3 regions of the Thalassolituus sp. genome follow, and region 3 is predicted to be linked to each of the others. Evidence: predicted binding sites of a transcription regulator. Region 3 holds the regulator's gene; each other region holds the start of a gene.

Region 1 (5,557 bases), on a different contig from region 3:
TTGCGCAGGTGGACTCTGCCCGTGATCACGCCTCTGGTGGCTATGGTATCGGCCTTGCTCTGGTGAGTCGCATCACCGAGCTACACAATGGCACAGTAGTCGCCGAAAACCAGTCGCCGGGCCTGCGGGTAACGCTTTCTATGCCGGTATCTGATAAAAAATCCGCCTGACATCATGAAATGTTCATAAATCATCCAGATTCCCCCTTTTCTTCTGGAGTTTCCCAGCTGTTTTTGGTATTAAATACGGCCCTTTTGCCCCAGCACCTCCGGAAGAAGCGGTGTAAGAGGCGAAATTACACAAACAGCGACGAAACTGGACACCGACTATGTCAGAAGATTTCAAACAAGCGGCATTGGATTACCACGAGTTTCCAAAGCCGGGTAAGATCAGCGTTGAGCTGACCACGCCAGCACAAACCTCACGCGACCTGTCATTGGCATACAGCCCGGGTGTGGCTGAGCCTGTGAAAGAAATCGCTGCTGATCCTGAAAACGCTTACCGCTATACCGCCAAAGGCAACCTGGTTGCAGTAATCACTGACGGTTCTGCCATTCTTGGTCTGGGTAACCTCGGCCCGTTGGCGTCTAAGCCAGTTATGGAAGGTAAGAGCCTGCTGTTCAAGCGTTTTGCCGGTGTAGATTCAATCGACATTGAAGTTGAATCTGAAAGCCCACAGGCCTTCATCGATACAGTTCGTCGTATTGCTAATACTTTCGGTGGTATCAACCTCGAAGACATCAAAGCCCCTGAGTGCTTTGAAATCGAACGTACTCTGATCGAGCAGTGTGAAATCCCTGTATTCCATGACGACCAGCACGGTACTGCGATCGTAACGGTTGCTGGTGTACTGAACGCTCTGGAAATCGTTGGTAAAGACATCGCTGACGTTAAAATGACTGTACTGGGTGCAGGCGCGGCAGCAATCTCTTGCTCCAAGCTGCTGATCCTGGCAGGCATGAAGCCAGAAAACATCTTTATGTGTGACCGTAAAGGCGTGATTCACTCTGGCCGTGACGACCTGAACCAGTACAAAGCTGGCTTCGCTATCGACACTGACAAGCGCACTGTTGACGACGCTCTGAACGGTTCTGACATCTTCCTCGGTCTGTCTGGTCCTAACATGGTGACTGGTGAGCAGATCAAGACGATGGCGGCTAACCCAATCATCTTCGCTTGTGCGAACCCTGTCCCAGAAATTATGCCTGAAGAAGTAGCAGCAGCACGTGACGACGCCATCATGGCGACGGGTCGTTCTGACTTCCCGAACCAGGTAAACAACGTACTTGGCTTCCCATTCATCTTCCGTGGTGCTCTGGACGTACGTGCTCGTCGCATCAACGAAGAAATGAAGCTGGCTGCTGCTAAAGCGCTGGCGGGTCTGGCGAAAGAGCCAGTGACTCAGGAAGTTCTGGATGCATACGGTCTGGATTCTCTGGAATTCGGCCCTGAGTACATCATCCCTAAAGCGGTTGATAGCCGTCTGCTGGGTGTTGTGTCGACTGCAGTTGCACAGGCTGCGATTGATACTGGTGCGGCTGATGGCCCACTGCCAGCAAACTACCCACTGAAGTCTATTTCAGACATCTGATCTGAATTTCAGTGAGTAATAAAAAGGCCGCTATTCGCGGCCTTTTTTGTGTCTGACTCCCGCCTGTTCAGCACAGCCGGGCAGGGGCTGGAATACTGTAGGAGCGCAACGCGAAGCTTGCGCGAGATAGACGTCATTCTGGTCGCGCGTATTTCTTATCCCAAATAAATCGCTACCAGATAGCAAATAAAAAGCCCGGCAGATTTCTCGGCCGGGCTTTTTTATTCAAACGTCGTTGCTATCAGCTCTTCTTAGGCTTGGCGCGCTTACGTTCGTTTTCGGTCAGCAGTTTCTTACGCAGACGGATGCTGGTAGGAGTCACCTCTACCAGTTCGTCGTCTTCGATGAATTCCAGTGCCTGCTCCAGGGTGTGTTTCACTGGTGGTGTCAGGTTGATCGCTTCATCGGTACCGGATGCACGGACGTTGGTCAGCTGCTTTGCTTTGGTTGGGTTAACCACGAGGTCATTATCACGGCTGTGCAGACCCACGATCATGCCTTCGTACACTTCAGTCGCTGGTGATACGAACAGACGACCACGTTCCTGCAGAGTGAAGAGGGCATAACCCAGAACCTTACCAGCAACCATAGAAACCAGTACGCCGTTGTGGCGGGTAGAGCCCAGACCGGTCTGAACCGGACCGTAATGGTCAAACACGTTGGTCAGGATGCCTGAACCGGACGTCATGGTCAGGAACTGGTTACGGAAACCGATCAGACCACGTGCTGGCATGATGAACTCAAGACGCGTACGGCCTTTGCCATCAGGAACCATGTTGGTCATTTCAGCGCGACGGTTGCCCATTTCTTCCATAATGGAACCCTGGTGCTCGTCTTCGATGTCGATAACAACCTGCTCGTATGGCTCCTGCAGCTCACCGTCGACTTCTTTCTGAACCACTTCCGGCTTACCGATGGCCATTTCGAAGCCTTCGCGACGCATGGTTTCAATCAGTACCGACAGGTGCAGTTCACCACGGCCAGAGACTTTGAATTTCTCCGGGCTGTCACCTTCTTCAACACGCAGAGCCACGTTGTGGATCAGTTCCTGTTCAAGACGGTCTTTAATATTACGCGAGGTAACGTACTTACCTTCTTTACCAGCAAATGGCGAGTCGTTCACCTGGAAGGTCATGCTTACGGTAGGCTCATCAACCGTCAGTGGCGGAAGAGCTTCAACATTGCCGACAGCACACAGGGTGTCAGAAATGTTCAGGCCGTCGATACCCGAGATACAAACGATGTCACCGGCCGCAGCTTCATCAACGTCGACACGGTTCAGGCCGTGGAAGCCTTTTACCTGCTGGATGCGACCTTTGCGGGTGTTGCCTTCCGCAGTGATCAGCTGGATGTCAGTACCCGGCTTCAGCTTACCGCGAGTGATGCGGCCAACACCGATAACGCCCACGAAGCTGTCGTAGTCGAGTGCAGAAACCTGCATCTGGAACGGGCCATCGAGCTCAACTTTTGGAGCTTCAACGTGGTCAACGATCATCTGGAACAGTGGCGTCATGTCGTCAGCCATGTTCTCAGGATCATCGCCAGCAATACCGTTCAGGGCGGAAGCGTAAATCACAGGGAAATCGAGCTGTTCTTCGGTCGCGCCGAGGCGGTCGAACAGGTCGAAGATTTCGTCCATTACCCAGTCAGGACGTGCACCCGGACGGTCAATTTTGTTGATAACAACGATAGGACGCAGGCCGCGCTCGAATGCTTTCTGAGTTACGAAACGGGTCTGAGGCATAGGGCCATCAACCGCGTCTACCAGCAGACACACTGAGTCAACCATCGACATAACACGTTCTACTTCGCCACCGAAGTCGGCGTGTCCAGGGGTGTCGACGATGTTAATACGGTAGTCGTTCCATTTAATGGCGGTGTTCTTCGCCAGAATGGTAATACCGCGTTCTTTCTCCTGATCGTTGGAGTCCATCACGCGCTCACCGCCCTGATTGCGGTCCAGAGTACCGGACTGCTCTAAGAGCTTGTCGACCAGAGTAGTTTTACCGTGGTCAACGTGGGCGATGATGGCGATGTTTCTGAGATTCTCAATCACAACAGTAGCCTTCAGAATTGTGAGCCCTGATGGCACTGCGTCAGCAGAGTCAGGAGCAGGTTAAAATTTGAGCGCGGAGTATACCTGAAACACATTACAGCTGGGATATTTCTTTCATGCCGTGTCGCAGTAATACACAAGAGGTTTCGGTACGCCAGAAGGCAGGATAAAAAAGGCGTGGATTTGCACCAAAGAGCATATACGGCAGGGGGGCTGTGAACATATACTGTGCGGGCCTGAAATCGCACACCGATGGAAGGAAATAATTGCATCAAAATAGTGCACATTGCCAGATGTGTGATTCATAGAGGTGCATTCAGAGTGTGCGACATTCCGGTCTAGCCCGTAAGTAGTGGGTTTGCAGTGATGTCCAAAATGGCACACTACTTGCTCTAACAGTGAGCATGGAATCCGGGGCGAGCCCCGAACTTAATAGAACCAGCATCTGGAGAAAGACAATGTCAGAGAACACTCTGAACCTGATCAAAGAGAATGAAGTGACGTGGGTAGACCTGCGCTTCACTGACACCAAGGGTAAAGAACAGCACGTTACTATTCCGGCTTCTTATGTTGACGAAGAATTCTTCGAAACTGGCCAGATGTTCGATGGTTCTTCTATTTCTGGTTGGAAGGGCATCAACGAATCTGACATGATCCTGATGCCAGATGACGAAACTGCGTACATGGATCCGTTCACTGAAGACGCTACTCTGATCCTGCGTTGTGACATCATCGAGCCTTCAACTATGCAAGGTTACGAGCGTGACCCACGTTCTGTTGCTAAGCGCGCTGAAGCTTACCTGCAGTCTACTGGTCTTGGTGACACTGCATTCTTCGGTCCAGAGCCAGAATTCTTCATCTTTGATGACGTAACCTGGGGCTCTGACATGCAGGGCAACTTCTACAAAATCAACTCTGACGAAGGCGCATGGGCAACTGCTTCTAAAGTAGAAGGCGGCAACCTGGGCCACCGTCCACGTGTTAAAGGCGGTTACTTCCCAGTACCACCAGTTGATAGCCTGCACGACATCCGTGCTGCTATGTGTAACACACTGATCGCAATCGGTCAGGACGTAGAAGTACACCACCACGAAGTGGCAAACGCTGGTCAGAACGAAATCGGCGTTAAGTTCAACACTCTGGTTAAGAAAGCTGACGAAGTTCAGATGCTGAAGTACGTTGTACACAACGTTGCAGCTGCTTACGGCAAAACTGCTACCTTCATGCCTAAGCCAGTTGTTGGCGATAACGGTTCTGGTATGCACGTACACCAGTCTTTCTGGAAAGACGGCGAAAACATGTTCGCTGGTGACGGCTATGCTGGCCTGTCTGAAACTGCCCTGTTCTACATCGGCGGTATCATCAAGCACGCTAAAGCACTGAACGCGTTTACCAACCCGTCTACTAACTCTTACAAGCGTCTGATCCCAGGCTTTGAAGCTCCAGTAATGCTGGCATACTCTGCCCGTAACCGCTCTGCTTCTATCCGTATCCCATACGTTGCAAGCCCTAAAGGTAAGCGTATTGAAGCTCGCTTCCCAGATCCAACGGCTAACCCATACCTGGCGTTCGCAGCTATGCTGATGGCTGGCCTGGACGGTGTTAAGAACAAGATCCACCCTGGCGATGCAGCTGACAAAGACCTGTACGACCTGCCAGCTGAAGAAGCTGCTCAGATTCCACAGGTTTGTGGCTCACTGCGTGAAGCTCTGGAAAGCCTCGAAGCTGATAAAGACTTCCTGACTGCTGGTGGCGTGTTCACCGAAGACATGATCGAAGCTTACATCGAGCTGAAGATGGAAGAAGTTCACCGTGTAGAACACACTACTCACCCAGTAGAGTTCGACATGTACTACTCTGTGTAATCTTCGGATTATCTGAGTTGAAAGAGGGTCGCTTCGGCGGCCCTT
Region 2 (5,557 bases), on a different contig from region 3:
TCTGGGGTGTTCAGCAGAAATTCCTGATTGATACTTGCCTCTGGCATGTCTGACGATCCACTACGCTTCGATACTATTAAGTCCCGGATTCGCTCCGGAAGTTTTTCCATATTCATTATATAAGTGTGGATCATTCTGTCGGGCATGCAAGATACGAAGCTTCTGCTCGGCGCGGAATCGCAACGCCAGAACCATTTCACTCAAGCGCTCAGAGATTTGCCGGTTGGCCTCATACTGAGCGGCAAGCTGCTGCCACAAGGGGTGAATTTCGGGATTGCTCTGGATAGCTTCGTGCTGAAGACATTCTGCACTGAGCGGTAATTGGTGGTCTTTCATCCACTCTAAACGCGTGCCTGCTTGCTGCTTCAGCAACTTAACCTGATGTTCTTTGGCAGGGTTCAGAGTATCCAGTTCAGACGTACGGTGGTGGCTCACGGCCTCCAGTTCCTGCTCTAGCAGGGTGAAGAGCTGCCGGCTGGCGTCGAGCTCGGATGACATCAGCCGGGCAAGGGGAGAGGTATCTAAAAGCATACCTGAGGACCTCAGAAGTTGAATCGGTCCTCAAAATCAAGCATTTTCCCTGCCAGTCTGTCGTAATCGATTTTGTATTCGCCGTTATCAATGGCGCTACGGATGCGCTCAACGGTTGCGTCGTCGACGTCCTTCATCTCTTTAATCTCAGCTTCTATCTGCTGAATGCTTTTGCTGCTCGCGCTAAGCTTGACCTGGTCGGTCAGTGGCGCGGACTCCCTGGCTTTGCCTTCAGCATTCGTCTCTGGGGCCTTAACGGGTTCAGTACGACTACGATTCGTGTCGACACTGTTGCCGTTAGTGAATTTACTGATGTTCATCATCATTTCTCCGAGCTTCATTCAGATGTACCTCTTCATTGTAGTTAACGGCAGCAGATTTCATTACTTTAGGAAAAAGTGTCAGTTTTTTTGAAAACTCACTGGACCTGTACTAAGCCATCGCCGATGACCTCAGCAAACAGGGTGGCTCCAGACTGAGTATTCCTGACCCGTATATGTTCACCTAAGTGACCACGGGCCAGAGCTTCGCCCTTCATTTCGACCTGTATGCCCGGCCTGACCAATCGGATTTTCAGCAGTTGCCCGCGTTGAACAAGGTCGGGTAAGTCGACCATGTCAGGTGTGACAGGTGTTCCTTGTCGCAGAGTTCGTTTGCTCAGCATTCCGCTGACGGCGTCAATATTACTGAAATACCCTTTGTGCAGATCAGAGGTGTCAAGGCGACTGATTCTGAGTTGACCTGCATTGATAACAGTATCCCGGCGTATATCGGTATCAGCGGTGACGACATCTGCGAACACCTTCAGTTCAACCGCGAACGATTGGCGCCAGAAGGGCGCTGCACAGCTGACCTCAACACCGTTGCGCCCAGGTTGCAGGTGGCGGATAACATTCACCTCTAGCGAAGCGCTGCAGTCAGGCAACTCATATCCCGGTGATACAGAAGGATACTCAAACTCCGATACACCGGCGTCTCCCCCCAGTGCAATCCAGCGATTTTTCAGTTCAGCGGTGACATCATCCAGAGAGCTTCCGGCCTGAGCAACGGTCGACAACGACCAGATGAAAAAACCAAATAAAACGCCTGCGCTTCTCTGGTTCTCTACTATGCTCAATGAAGCTAACGAAAATGATGTCATGATTCCGGCACTTTTATTACTCATACCTCAGGTTGAGCAAAGGTCATGCCGGAATTGATCTGAAAGAGAGGCACACATGGCTGGTGTTCTTGAGTCCGTAAACCAACGTACCAAGCTGGTCGGCGAAAACCGTCTGGAGCTGCTGCTTTTCCGCGTCCGCGGTGAACAGTTGTACGGCATTAACGTATTCAAAGTAAAAGAGATCATACAGTGTCCGCGACTGACGTCCCTGCCTGGCAGCAATCGTGTTGTCCGTGGGGTTGTTCACATCCGCTCAGGAACCACACCGATTCTCGATATGAGCCTGGCAACGGGTGGTCCTCCGCTGGATGAAGTGAATGGCTCGTTCGTGATTATTACTGAGTACAACGGTGCGACTCAGGGCTTCCTGGTGGCTTCGGTCGACAAAATCATCAACATGAACTGGGAACATATTCATCCACCGCCCAAGGGCACGGGCCGCGAGCATTACCTCACAGCAGTCACTGAAGTTGAGAATCACATCGTCGAGATCATCGACGTAGAGAAGATTCTTGCTGAAGTATCGCCGGTGAAAGAGGACATCAGTGAAGGCATCGTCAGTGACGACGTCCGTACTGAGGCCGGTAAAAAGAAAGTTCTGATCGTGGATGATTCTAAGATTGCGCGTAAGCAGATTACCCGCTGTCTGGAGAACGTTGGCGTAGAGGTTGTCGCTCTCGAAGATGGCAGACAAGCCTGGGAGCACCTGAAAGGAATCGTGGAAGAGGGTGAGCGACCGCAGGACCGTTACATGATGTTGGTATCCGATATTGAGATGCCAGAGATGGATGGCTACACGCTGACCACTCACATTCGTAGTAACGATGCGATGAAGGGATTTTATGTAGTACTGCACTCATCACTGAGTGGTGTATTTAACCAGGCAATGGTTGAAAAAGTGGGTGCTAATGACTTTATTGCAAAGTTTGACCCCGACGTACTGGCCGACAATATTGTGAGCCGAATTAACCACGGTTGAAATTGATGACGCATAACAAGAAGGAAGTCGTGGTAACTGCTGCGGAGTATAACCAGTTCCGCGACTACCTTGAGGGACTCTCCGGCATTCTGCTGGGGGATGGCAAAGAATACCTGGTCGCCAGCCGTTTGCGAAAGCTCATGGCCGACCGCAATTTACCCAGTCTGACCGAGCTGATGTACTGCATGGAGCGTGACCGTCAGTTCAAAAATAACGTCATTGATGCCATGACGACCAACGAAACACTCTGGCTGCGTGACAGTCATCCTTTTGAAATACTCCGAAACCGCGTGTTCCCTGCGCTCGCTGAACAATCATCGCCCATACGTATCTGGTCTTCGGCCTGCTCAACAGGGCAGGAACCTTACTCTATCAAACTGACTGAACTGGAATTCCGCCGAACGAGCTCGAAACGTCTGCCTGCTGTGTCAGTGTTGGCTACCGATTTATCAGAAAGTGCTTTGAGCGCCGCCAAAGAAGGGACGTACCCATGGATGGCGATACGGCGTGGCATGCCAGAAGACCAGCTGGCGAAGTACTTTGAAAAAACCGGAGACGATGCCTGGCACGTCGGCAAAGAACTGCGCCAGGGCGTGGAGTTCAGAAACTTTAACTTGAACGACAGCTACTCGCGTCTCGGCACCTTCGATATTATCTTCTGCCGCAATGTACTGATTTATTTCAGCGCCGAACGCAAGCGCGAGATCCTGCTGAAGATGCACGGCGCACTTAAGCCCGGTGGTTATCTGATCCTGGGGGCATCGGAAGCCTTGAGCGGTATGCCGGATCACTATGAAATGGTCAGTTGTAACCCCGGTATCCTTTACCGGAAAAAGTAATCGTTTTAGCCCTTGCCGCTGGTAGGTAAGGGCTTGCCGTTCCCCTCTGCGAAACTCTCCTTTAAATGCCCTCTGTTTTTATAACTTATTGAAAAATAAGTAAAAAATAAATTGGCCCAGCTCTTGCTGTATCTCTGCAGACGAACACATATGGCAAACAGGCAGGTACAGAATGGGCGCAATCAACTTTACCAACGCACTCGGAATCCACGACAACGCAATGCAGCTTCGTGCGCAACGCGCTGAAGTACTGGCAAACAACCTTGCCAATGCAGACACCCCAGGATTCAAGGCCCGTGATTTTGATTTTAAAGCCATCCTCGAAGCAGAAACTCACAGTAATAACTCATTCGGTATGTCAGCGACGCATTCTGCTCACCTGAGCGGTACCAGCGGCTTTGCCGATGACGAATTGAAATATCGTAACCCTCTGCAGCCTTCCATCGACGGCAACACGGTCGACGCCCAGACCGAACAAGCCTTATTTGCCCGCAACAGCATGGACTACAACGCCAGCTTCGAATTTTTGAGCGGTAAGTTCAAAGGCATGCGTAACGCGATCCGGGGAGAATAATTATGTCACTGACCAGCGTACTTAACATTGCCGGAAGCGGTATGACTGCCCAGTCAGTCCGACTGAATACCACCGCCAGTAACATTGCCAACGCCGACAGCGCTTCAAGCTCTGTGGATGAAACCTACCGCGCACGCAAGCCCTGGTTTTCCGTGCTCGAAAGCGAAGTGAATTCAAAAAGCCGGGATGTGAACGGTTTTATGGATACCGATGCGGCCATGGGTGCTGGCGTAAAAATCGACGGCATCGTCGAAAAAGATTCACCGCTACAGGCACGTTTCCAGCCAGATCATCCAATGGCGAACGACGACGGCTACGTGTACTACCCGAACGTGAACATCGTTGAAGAAATGACCGACATGATGTCTTCATCGCGCAGCTATCAAATGAACGTTGAAGTTCTTAAAACCGCGAAGCAGATGCTGCAACGCACACTCACACTTGGCCAGTAAGGGGGCGATAAATGGCGATTAACGAAGTAAACAACAACGCCGCCGTACTGGATCAGTACCGTACGCCGACGCAGACCGAAGCCAAAGAAAACGAACTGGGTCGTAATGCCTTCCTCGAACTCATGGTCGCGCAGCTGAATAATCAGAACCCACTGGAGCCGACAGATAACCAGGCGTTCGTTGCTCAGCTGGCTCAGTTCTCATCGGTTGAAGGGATCGACAACCTCAACGATACGGCAGAGAGCATGGCGGCACAGTTTACCTCCAATGCCGCTTTACAGGCGTCAAGTCTCGTCGGTCAGAGTGTGATTGTTGATGGTAATACCACAGGCCTGCTCACGAACGGCGGTGTGGTCAGCGGCTTCACTGAGGTACCTGCGGCGACAGGCGACATGATGCTGACCATCGAAAACAAAAATGGTCAGACTCTGGAGCAGATTTCACTCGGTTCACATGACGCGGGCGCCATGTCTGTGCGCTGGGATGGCTACAACCTGATGGTCGATGGTGACATCGTCAACCTCGACCGCAGCAAGATGAATCTTGACCAGTACCTCCGCGATGAAAATGGCGAGATCGTACTGGACGATAACGGAGATCCTATTGAAAACGTCTACCCACCAGGTCAATACGTTTTCAAACTCAGCGGCACGATTGCCGGTGAGAGTGAACAACTGGATATGCAGATGAGTTCACGTGTCGACAGCGTCACCATGAGTGCAGGTGGCGAAGTGACCCTGAACTTAACCGGTGGCGAACGCGCCAACCTTGATCAGATTAAACAGATTCTTGACGCCTGATCCGGCGAGAGGAGTACAAATATGGCTTTTAATATTGGTTTAAGTGGTATCCGTGCAGCCTCTACGGATCTGGAAGTCACAGGTAATAACGTGGCAAATGCCAGTACCGTTGGCTTCAAAGAATCCCGTGCAGAATTTGCCGATGTCTACACCAGCACACTTCTCGGCACAGGCTTAAAGCCGGTCGGTAGTGGTGTACTGGTTGATAACGTCCGTCAGG
Region 3 (5,557 bases):
TCAAAGATGTGATGACGGTTGAATGTAAAACGACCTCACCGGGCATGCTCGCAGCAGAAGCCCTGAAAATCATGGAAGACGGCAAGATCAACGCGCTCGTCGTGCAGGACGAAGGCCGCACCGTCGGTGTTATTAACATGCACGACCTTCTGCGAGCAGGCGTCATCTGATGCGTAAGCGCTATCTACTGCTATTAGTCACCGCATTTTTCGGCGTTGCCTTTCTGGCAGTAGATCGCTACACCCGCGATATTACCGGGCAAACGACCGAACAGGTCGTTCGCGAGCCGGATTATTATGGCGAAGTACTGTTCAGTCGCCGCTACGAAAAAGACGGCTCACTGGCCGATACTTTTTACGCCGCAAAATCAGAGCACTTTCCCGAGGGCGACCTCACCGTATTCAGTGAGCCACGTCTTCTGGTCAGTTCAAAAGACGACTGGGTACTGACCGCTGACGAAGGTGTTATGCGCGGCAACGAACAGGCACTGAAATTATCAGGCAACATATTAATCAGGCCGCTCGACAGCAGTGACCCGATGCGCCTTGAAACCTCAAGGCTGACCTATCATATTGATGACAAGATCGCAGAGACTGATGAGCTGGTTACCATGACGGGTGAAAACAGCCGCATGACTGGCACCGGAATGATGTTTGACGCCACACGTCAGCGCCTCGAACTGAAAACAGGAGTCCGTACGACTTATGAACCTGTTCAATAAACTGGCCGTGATGTCGCTGTCAGTGATCGCAAGCTACACAGTCGCATTGCCGGATGACTGGCAGAAAGAAATGACGATCCTGTCAGATTCTGCAGAGATCGACCGCCGCGCAGGTACAGTTGTGTACGAGGGCAATGTCATTCTTACCCAAGGCACGCTGAAAATAGAAGCCGACCGCCTGATGATTCTGCGCAACGGCGACACCCTCGAAAAAGCCGTCGCAGAAGGCGACCGTGCCCGTTACCAACAGCAGATTGAGGTCGGTAAACCGCTCACCACAGCCCTCGGCAACCGCATCGATTACTACACCAGCGAGCGCCGCATCATTATTACTGGCGATGCTGAACTGGAACAGGAAGGCAATATTTTCAGCGGCGAACGCATCACCTACGACATGGCAACAGAGACCGTGCGTGCTGATGGCACCACCGCCGAGTCGTCGACCGACAGCACAGATGAAGACTCCGGCCGGATCAAAGTCGTTATCCAGCCGCCAAAACCTGAGTCCGAATCTGACTCAGAGTCTGACACGACAGAATCTCCGGAAGCAGCGACAGAATGAAAACACTGAAGGCAGAACATCTGGCCAAAAGTTACGGCGGCCGCGAAGTCGTTAAAGACGTATCTATCCGCGTTGAAAGCGGCCAGATCGTTGGTTTATTGGGCCCTAATGGCGCCGGCAAAACGACCTGTTTCTATATGATTGTTAACCTGGTGCAAGCCGATCGTGGTCGCATCATGATCGACGACGAAGACATCAGCCACCTGCCAATGCACGGCCGTGCCCGCAAAGGCATCGGTTACCTGCCGCAGGAAGCGTCGATTTTCCGCAAGCTCAGTGTTGCAGATAACATCATGGCCATTCTTGAGACCCGTAAAGATCTCAATCGCCAGCAGCGAACTGAACAGCTCGAGCAGCTACTGAACGAATTTCATATTCAACACATCCGCGAAAGCGCCGGCATGGCGCTATCCGGCGGTGAGCGTCGTCGTGTCGAAATTGCCAGAGCGCTGGCTGCAGAGCCCTCGTTCATTCTGCTCGACGAACCCTTTGCTGGTGTAGACCCGATCTCAGTCTCGGACATCATGGATATTATCCGTCAGCTCAAGGCGCGGGGCATCGGCGTACTGATTACCGACCACAACGTGCGTGAGACCCTCGCTATTTGCGAAAAGGCTTTTATCGTTGGTGGTGGCCACATTATCGCCGAAGGCACGGCTGAAGATGTGCTTGCCAATGAGCAGGTGCGCGAAGTCTACCTTGGGGACGATTTCCGTCTTTGAAACTCTGACCGATGTCACGTACTGTAGAGTTATCTATTTACTCTGGTAAGCAAAATAGGTTCCATACACAAGGACTTTGCCTATAATGCTAGGTGCATCAAACAAAAAGATGGTTCGATTTTCAGGTCGTAATTACCGAGTTATATGAAGACATCCCTTCAGATTAAGATGGGCCAGCAGCTGACGATGACGCCTCAGCTGCAACAGGCCATCCGCCTCCTCCAGCTTTCAACGCTGGACCTTCAGCAGGAAATTCAGGAAGCGCTGGATTCCAACCCAATGCTGGAAAGCGAAGAGTTTGATGACAACAGCGACTCAGGCAACGAGTCCGACAACGATTCCCGCAGTTCTGATTCCGATAACAACGACAGAGACAGCCGCGAAGACCGTGAGAGCAGCTCTGACAATCAGGATTACGACAATTCCTACGATGACAATTCCTACGACGATCAGAGCGGCCAGGAATCTCTCGATGAGCAATGGTCGAGCGAGAAACTGCCCGATGACCTGCCTGTAGATAGCCAGTGGGAAGATACCTATCAGGTCAGCGCCGGAGTCGCATCAAGCTCCGGGCCGGTAGACGAAGACTTTGACTACGATTCCCGCTACGCCACCAGCGACAATCTGCAGGATCACCTGCTCTGGCAGCTAAACCTGACCCCAATGTCAGATGCTGACCGCGAAGTTGCGACCATGCTGATTGATGGTGTAGACGATGATGGCTACCTTCACACGACAGTTGAAGACGTCATTGAAGCGATGGACCCGTCACTCGAAATCGAAGAAGAAGAAGTGATGGCAGTTCTTCATCGCCTGCAACAATTTGATCCGGCGGGTGTTTTCTGCCGCGACCTCCGCGAATGCCTGCTTCTGCAACTGCATCAACTGCCTCAGGGCACCCCCTGGCTCACCGAAGCGCAGCTGATCATACGTGATCACATTGACCTGCTCGGTAGTCGCGACTATCAGTCACTGATGCGCCGCACAAAATTGAAGGAAGATGACCTCAAGTCAGTCATGCGACTGATCAAAGAGCTTAACCCGAAGCCGGGTGCAGGCATTGCCTCAGAAGAATCCGAGTACGTTATTCCAGACGTCATCGTCCGCCAGATCAGAGACGAGTGGCGTGTTGAGCTGAATCCAGAGATTGCGCCCAAGCTGCGGGTGAATGCCGACTACGCATCACTGATTCGCCGCTCAGACAGCAGTGCTGACAATACCTTCCTCAAAGATCACCTGCAGGAAGCACGCTGGTTTATTAAAAGTCTGCAAAGTCGCAATGACACTCTGCTCAAAGTCGCAACCAAAATTGTTGAATTCCAGATAGACTTCTTTGAAGAAGGTGATGAAGGCATGAAGCCACTTGTGCTCCATGACATCGCCGAAGCCGTAGGTATGCATGAGTCGACGATCTCTCGGGTAACCACCCAGAAATACATGCATACCCCACGTGGGATTTTTGAGCTTAAATACTTTTTCTCCAGCCACGTCAGCACCGACAGCGGCGGAGAGTGTTCATCGACGGCTATCCGGGCGATGATCAAGAAACTGATCGCGGACGAAAACACGCGTAAGCCACTCAGTGACAACAAGATAGCAACGATGCTCGGTGAAAAGGGCATCAAAGTGGCACGGCGCACGGTAGCGAAATACCGCGAGGCTATGCTGATACCACCATCGAATGAACGTAAGCAGTTGATTTAGAGTCTGTTATATCAATGTGAACAGATTCTGATTCACCTACCGCCAGCGACACAGGAGACTTGGCATGCAAATCAATATCAGTGGTCATCATGTAGAAGTAACGGAAGCGATGCAGGCGCACGTTGAAGATAAAATGTCGAAGCTTACGCGCCATAGCGACAGCATCACCACAGGTCAGATCACGTTGACCGTCGTTAAAGATCGCCAGACGGCCGAAGGGACGATACACATCACAGGTCACGACCTGCACGCGAAAGCAGAAAACGAAGACATGTACACCGCCATTGATCAGATGGTCGACAAACTGGACCGTCAGGTTCTTAAGCACAAAGAGAAGCAGGTCGCGCGCCAACACGGTCAAGGCTGAAGCATGTCTTTGAGTATTGAGGATATCCTCACACCGGAACGGTCCGTCATTGACGTGACCGTTTCCAGTAAGAAAAAACTGTTAGAACAACTTTCATCTCTGGTTGCTGAAGAAATCGGCGATGCCTCCGCAGACGATATCTACGAACGCCTGTTAGCACGCGAGCGCATGGGAAGCACAGGGATAGGAGAAGGTATTGCCATCCCGCACTGCCGGTTGTTGCAGTGCCAGAAAGCGCTGGGCGTTCTTCTGAGATTAAATACCCCGATAGACTATGATTCTATCGATGGTAATCCGGTCGACCTCGTATTTGCTTTGTTAGTCCCCGAGGAAGCAACCGACGAACACCTTCAGATACTGGCGACACTCGCCAGTAACTTTAATCAGGCGGAATATCGCGAAGCTTTGCGCAACGCGCCAGACGCCAAACGTCTTTTCCAGCGAGCGATCGCAGAGCGGTAGTAATCACGGAGTCGAATATGCGCCTGGTAGTCATCAGCGGAAGATCAGGATCGGGGAAGTCGAGTGCGCTGCACGTGCTCGAAGATCTTGGATTCTATTGCATCGACAACCTGCCCATCGGGCTACTGCCTGCCCTTGCCAGTCAGGCTGACGCCAATGACAAGCTGACCCGGGTTGCGGTCAGTATTGATGCTCGCAATCTCTCGGCCACAGAAGAGCCGATAGAGAAGCTACTGCTCGACCTGCCTAATGATCACTATCAGCTTGATGTGGTTTATCTCGACGCCTCTGAAAAAGTTCTGCTACAGCGATTCAGTGCGACACGACGCAAGCACCCGCTGACAACCCACGAGCTGTCACTTGCAGAAGCCATCGATCAGGAGAAAGACCTCCTTGATCCGCTCGCCAACATGGCGGATCTGACATTAGATACAACGCACATGTCAGTTCACGAGTTGCGCAGCATGATTCGCCTGCGGGTTGCAGACCGCCCCAACGGTGAAATGTCGATATTATTTGAATCGTTCGGATTTAAGCATGGTATCCCCACCGACGCAGACTACGTGTTCGATGTGCGCCATCTGCCCAATCCGTACTGGAGTGAAGACCTGCGCAAGCTCACAGGCCTCGACAGCGAAGTACAATTATTCCTGAACAGCTATGACGTCGTCGGTGAAATGCGAAAATCGATCAGCGACTTTCTGGGGCAATGGACTGACCGTCTGATCGAAGCTAACCGCAGCTATATGACGATCGCCATTGGTTGCACCGGCGGTCAGCACAGATCCGTTTATCTGGCTGAGCAACTCGCCACCGAATACCGAATGAAATACCCGAACGTCCAGGTGCGTCATCGTGAACTCGCACGAGCAGCGAACCTGCCTACTCCATAATCCGGACACCGTATGATCCAGAAAAACGTTCTTATAATAAATAAACTCGGCCTGCATGCCCGCGCAGCGGCCAAACTGGTATCTACTGCGTCAGCATTCTCCAGCCAGCTTAAGATTGGCCAGGAC

What was found. Region 3 encodes sigma-54, which starts transcription at its own class of promoters, with help from an activator protein. Its sites were predicted from a motif close to TGGCACNNNNNTTGCTNT; they were not measured.
Region 1: a site for sigma-54 is predicted at 4,024-4,041, ahead of glnA (glutamate--ammonia ligase). Genes of this name have one in related genera too.
Region 2: a site for sigma-54 is predicted at 3,624-3,641, ahead of flgB (flagellar basal body rod protein FlgB). Genes of this name have one in related genera too.

What each region holds. Positions count from the first base shown of each region.
Region 1 covers NZ_CFHJLR010000008.1:23,537-29,093, forward strand. Annotated here, with positions in the region: gene AC5E51_RS07520 (HAMP domain-containing sensor histidine kinase) at 1-170, shown strand, start outside; gene AC5E51_RS07525 (malic enzyme-like NAD(P)-binding protein) at 329-1,591, shown strand; gene typA (translational GTPase TypA) at 1,833-3,647, opposite strand; gene glnA (glutamate--ammonia ligase) at 4,106-5,512, shown strand.
Region 2 covers NZ_CFHJLR010000003.1:77,003-82,559, reverse strand. Annotated here, with positions in the region: gene AC5E51_RS03030 (flagellar brake protein) at 1-47, opposite strand, end outside; gene flgN (flagellar export chaperone FlgN) at 61-531, opposite strand; gene flgM (flagellar biosynthesis anti-sigma factor FlgM) at 543-872, opposite strand; gene flgA (flagellar basal body P-ring formation chaperone FlgA) at 950-1,672, opposite strand; gene AC5E51_RS03010 (chemotaxis protein CheV) at 1,749-2,672, shown strand; gene AC5E51_RS03005 (CheR family methyltransferase) at 2,678-3,511, shown strand; gene flgB (flagellar basal body rod protein FlgB) at 3,684-4,085, shown strand; gene flgC (flagellar basal body rod protein FlgC) at 4,088-4,537, shown strand; gene AC5E51_RS02990 (flagellar hook assembly protein FlgD) at 4,549-5,337, shown strand; gene AC5E51_RS02985 (flagellar hook-basal body complex protein) at 5,359-5,557, shown strand, end outside.
Region 3 covers NZ_CFHJLR010000015.1:35,830-41,386, forward strand. Annotated here, with positions in the region: gene AC5E51_RS11590 (KpsF/GutQ family sugar-phosphate isomerase) at 1-170, shown strand, start outside; gene lptC (LPS export ABC transporter periplasmic protein LptC) at 170-721, shown strand; gene lptA (lipopolysaccharide transport periplasmic protein LptA) at 705-1,283, shown strand; gene lptB (LPS export ABC transporter ATP-binding protein) at 1,280-2,005, shown strand; gene AC5E51_RS11610 (RNA polymerase factor sigma-54) at 2,150-3,709, shown strand; gene hpf (ribosome hibernation-promoting factor, HPF/YfiA family) at 3,774-4,076, shown strand; gene ptsN (PTS IIA-like nitrogen regulatory protein PtsN) at 4,080-4,538, shown strand; gene rapZ (RNase adapter RapZ) at 4,556-5,431, shown strand; gene AC5E51_RS11630 (HPr family phosphocarrier protein) at 5,444-5,557, shown strand, end outside.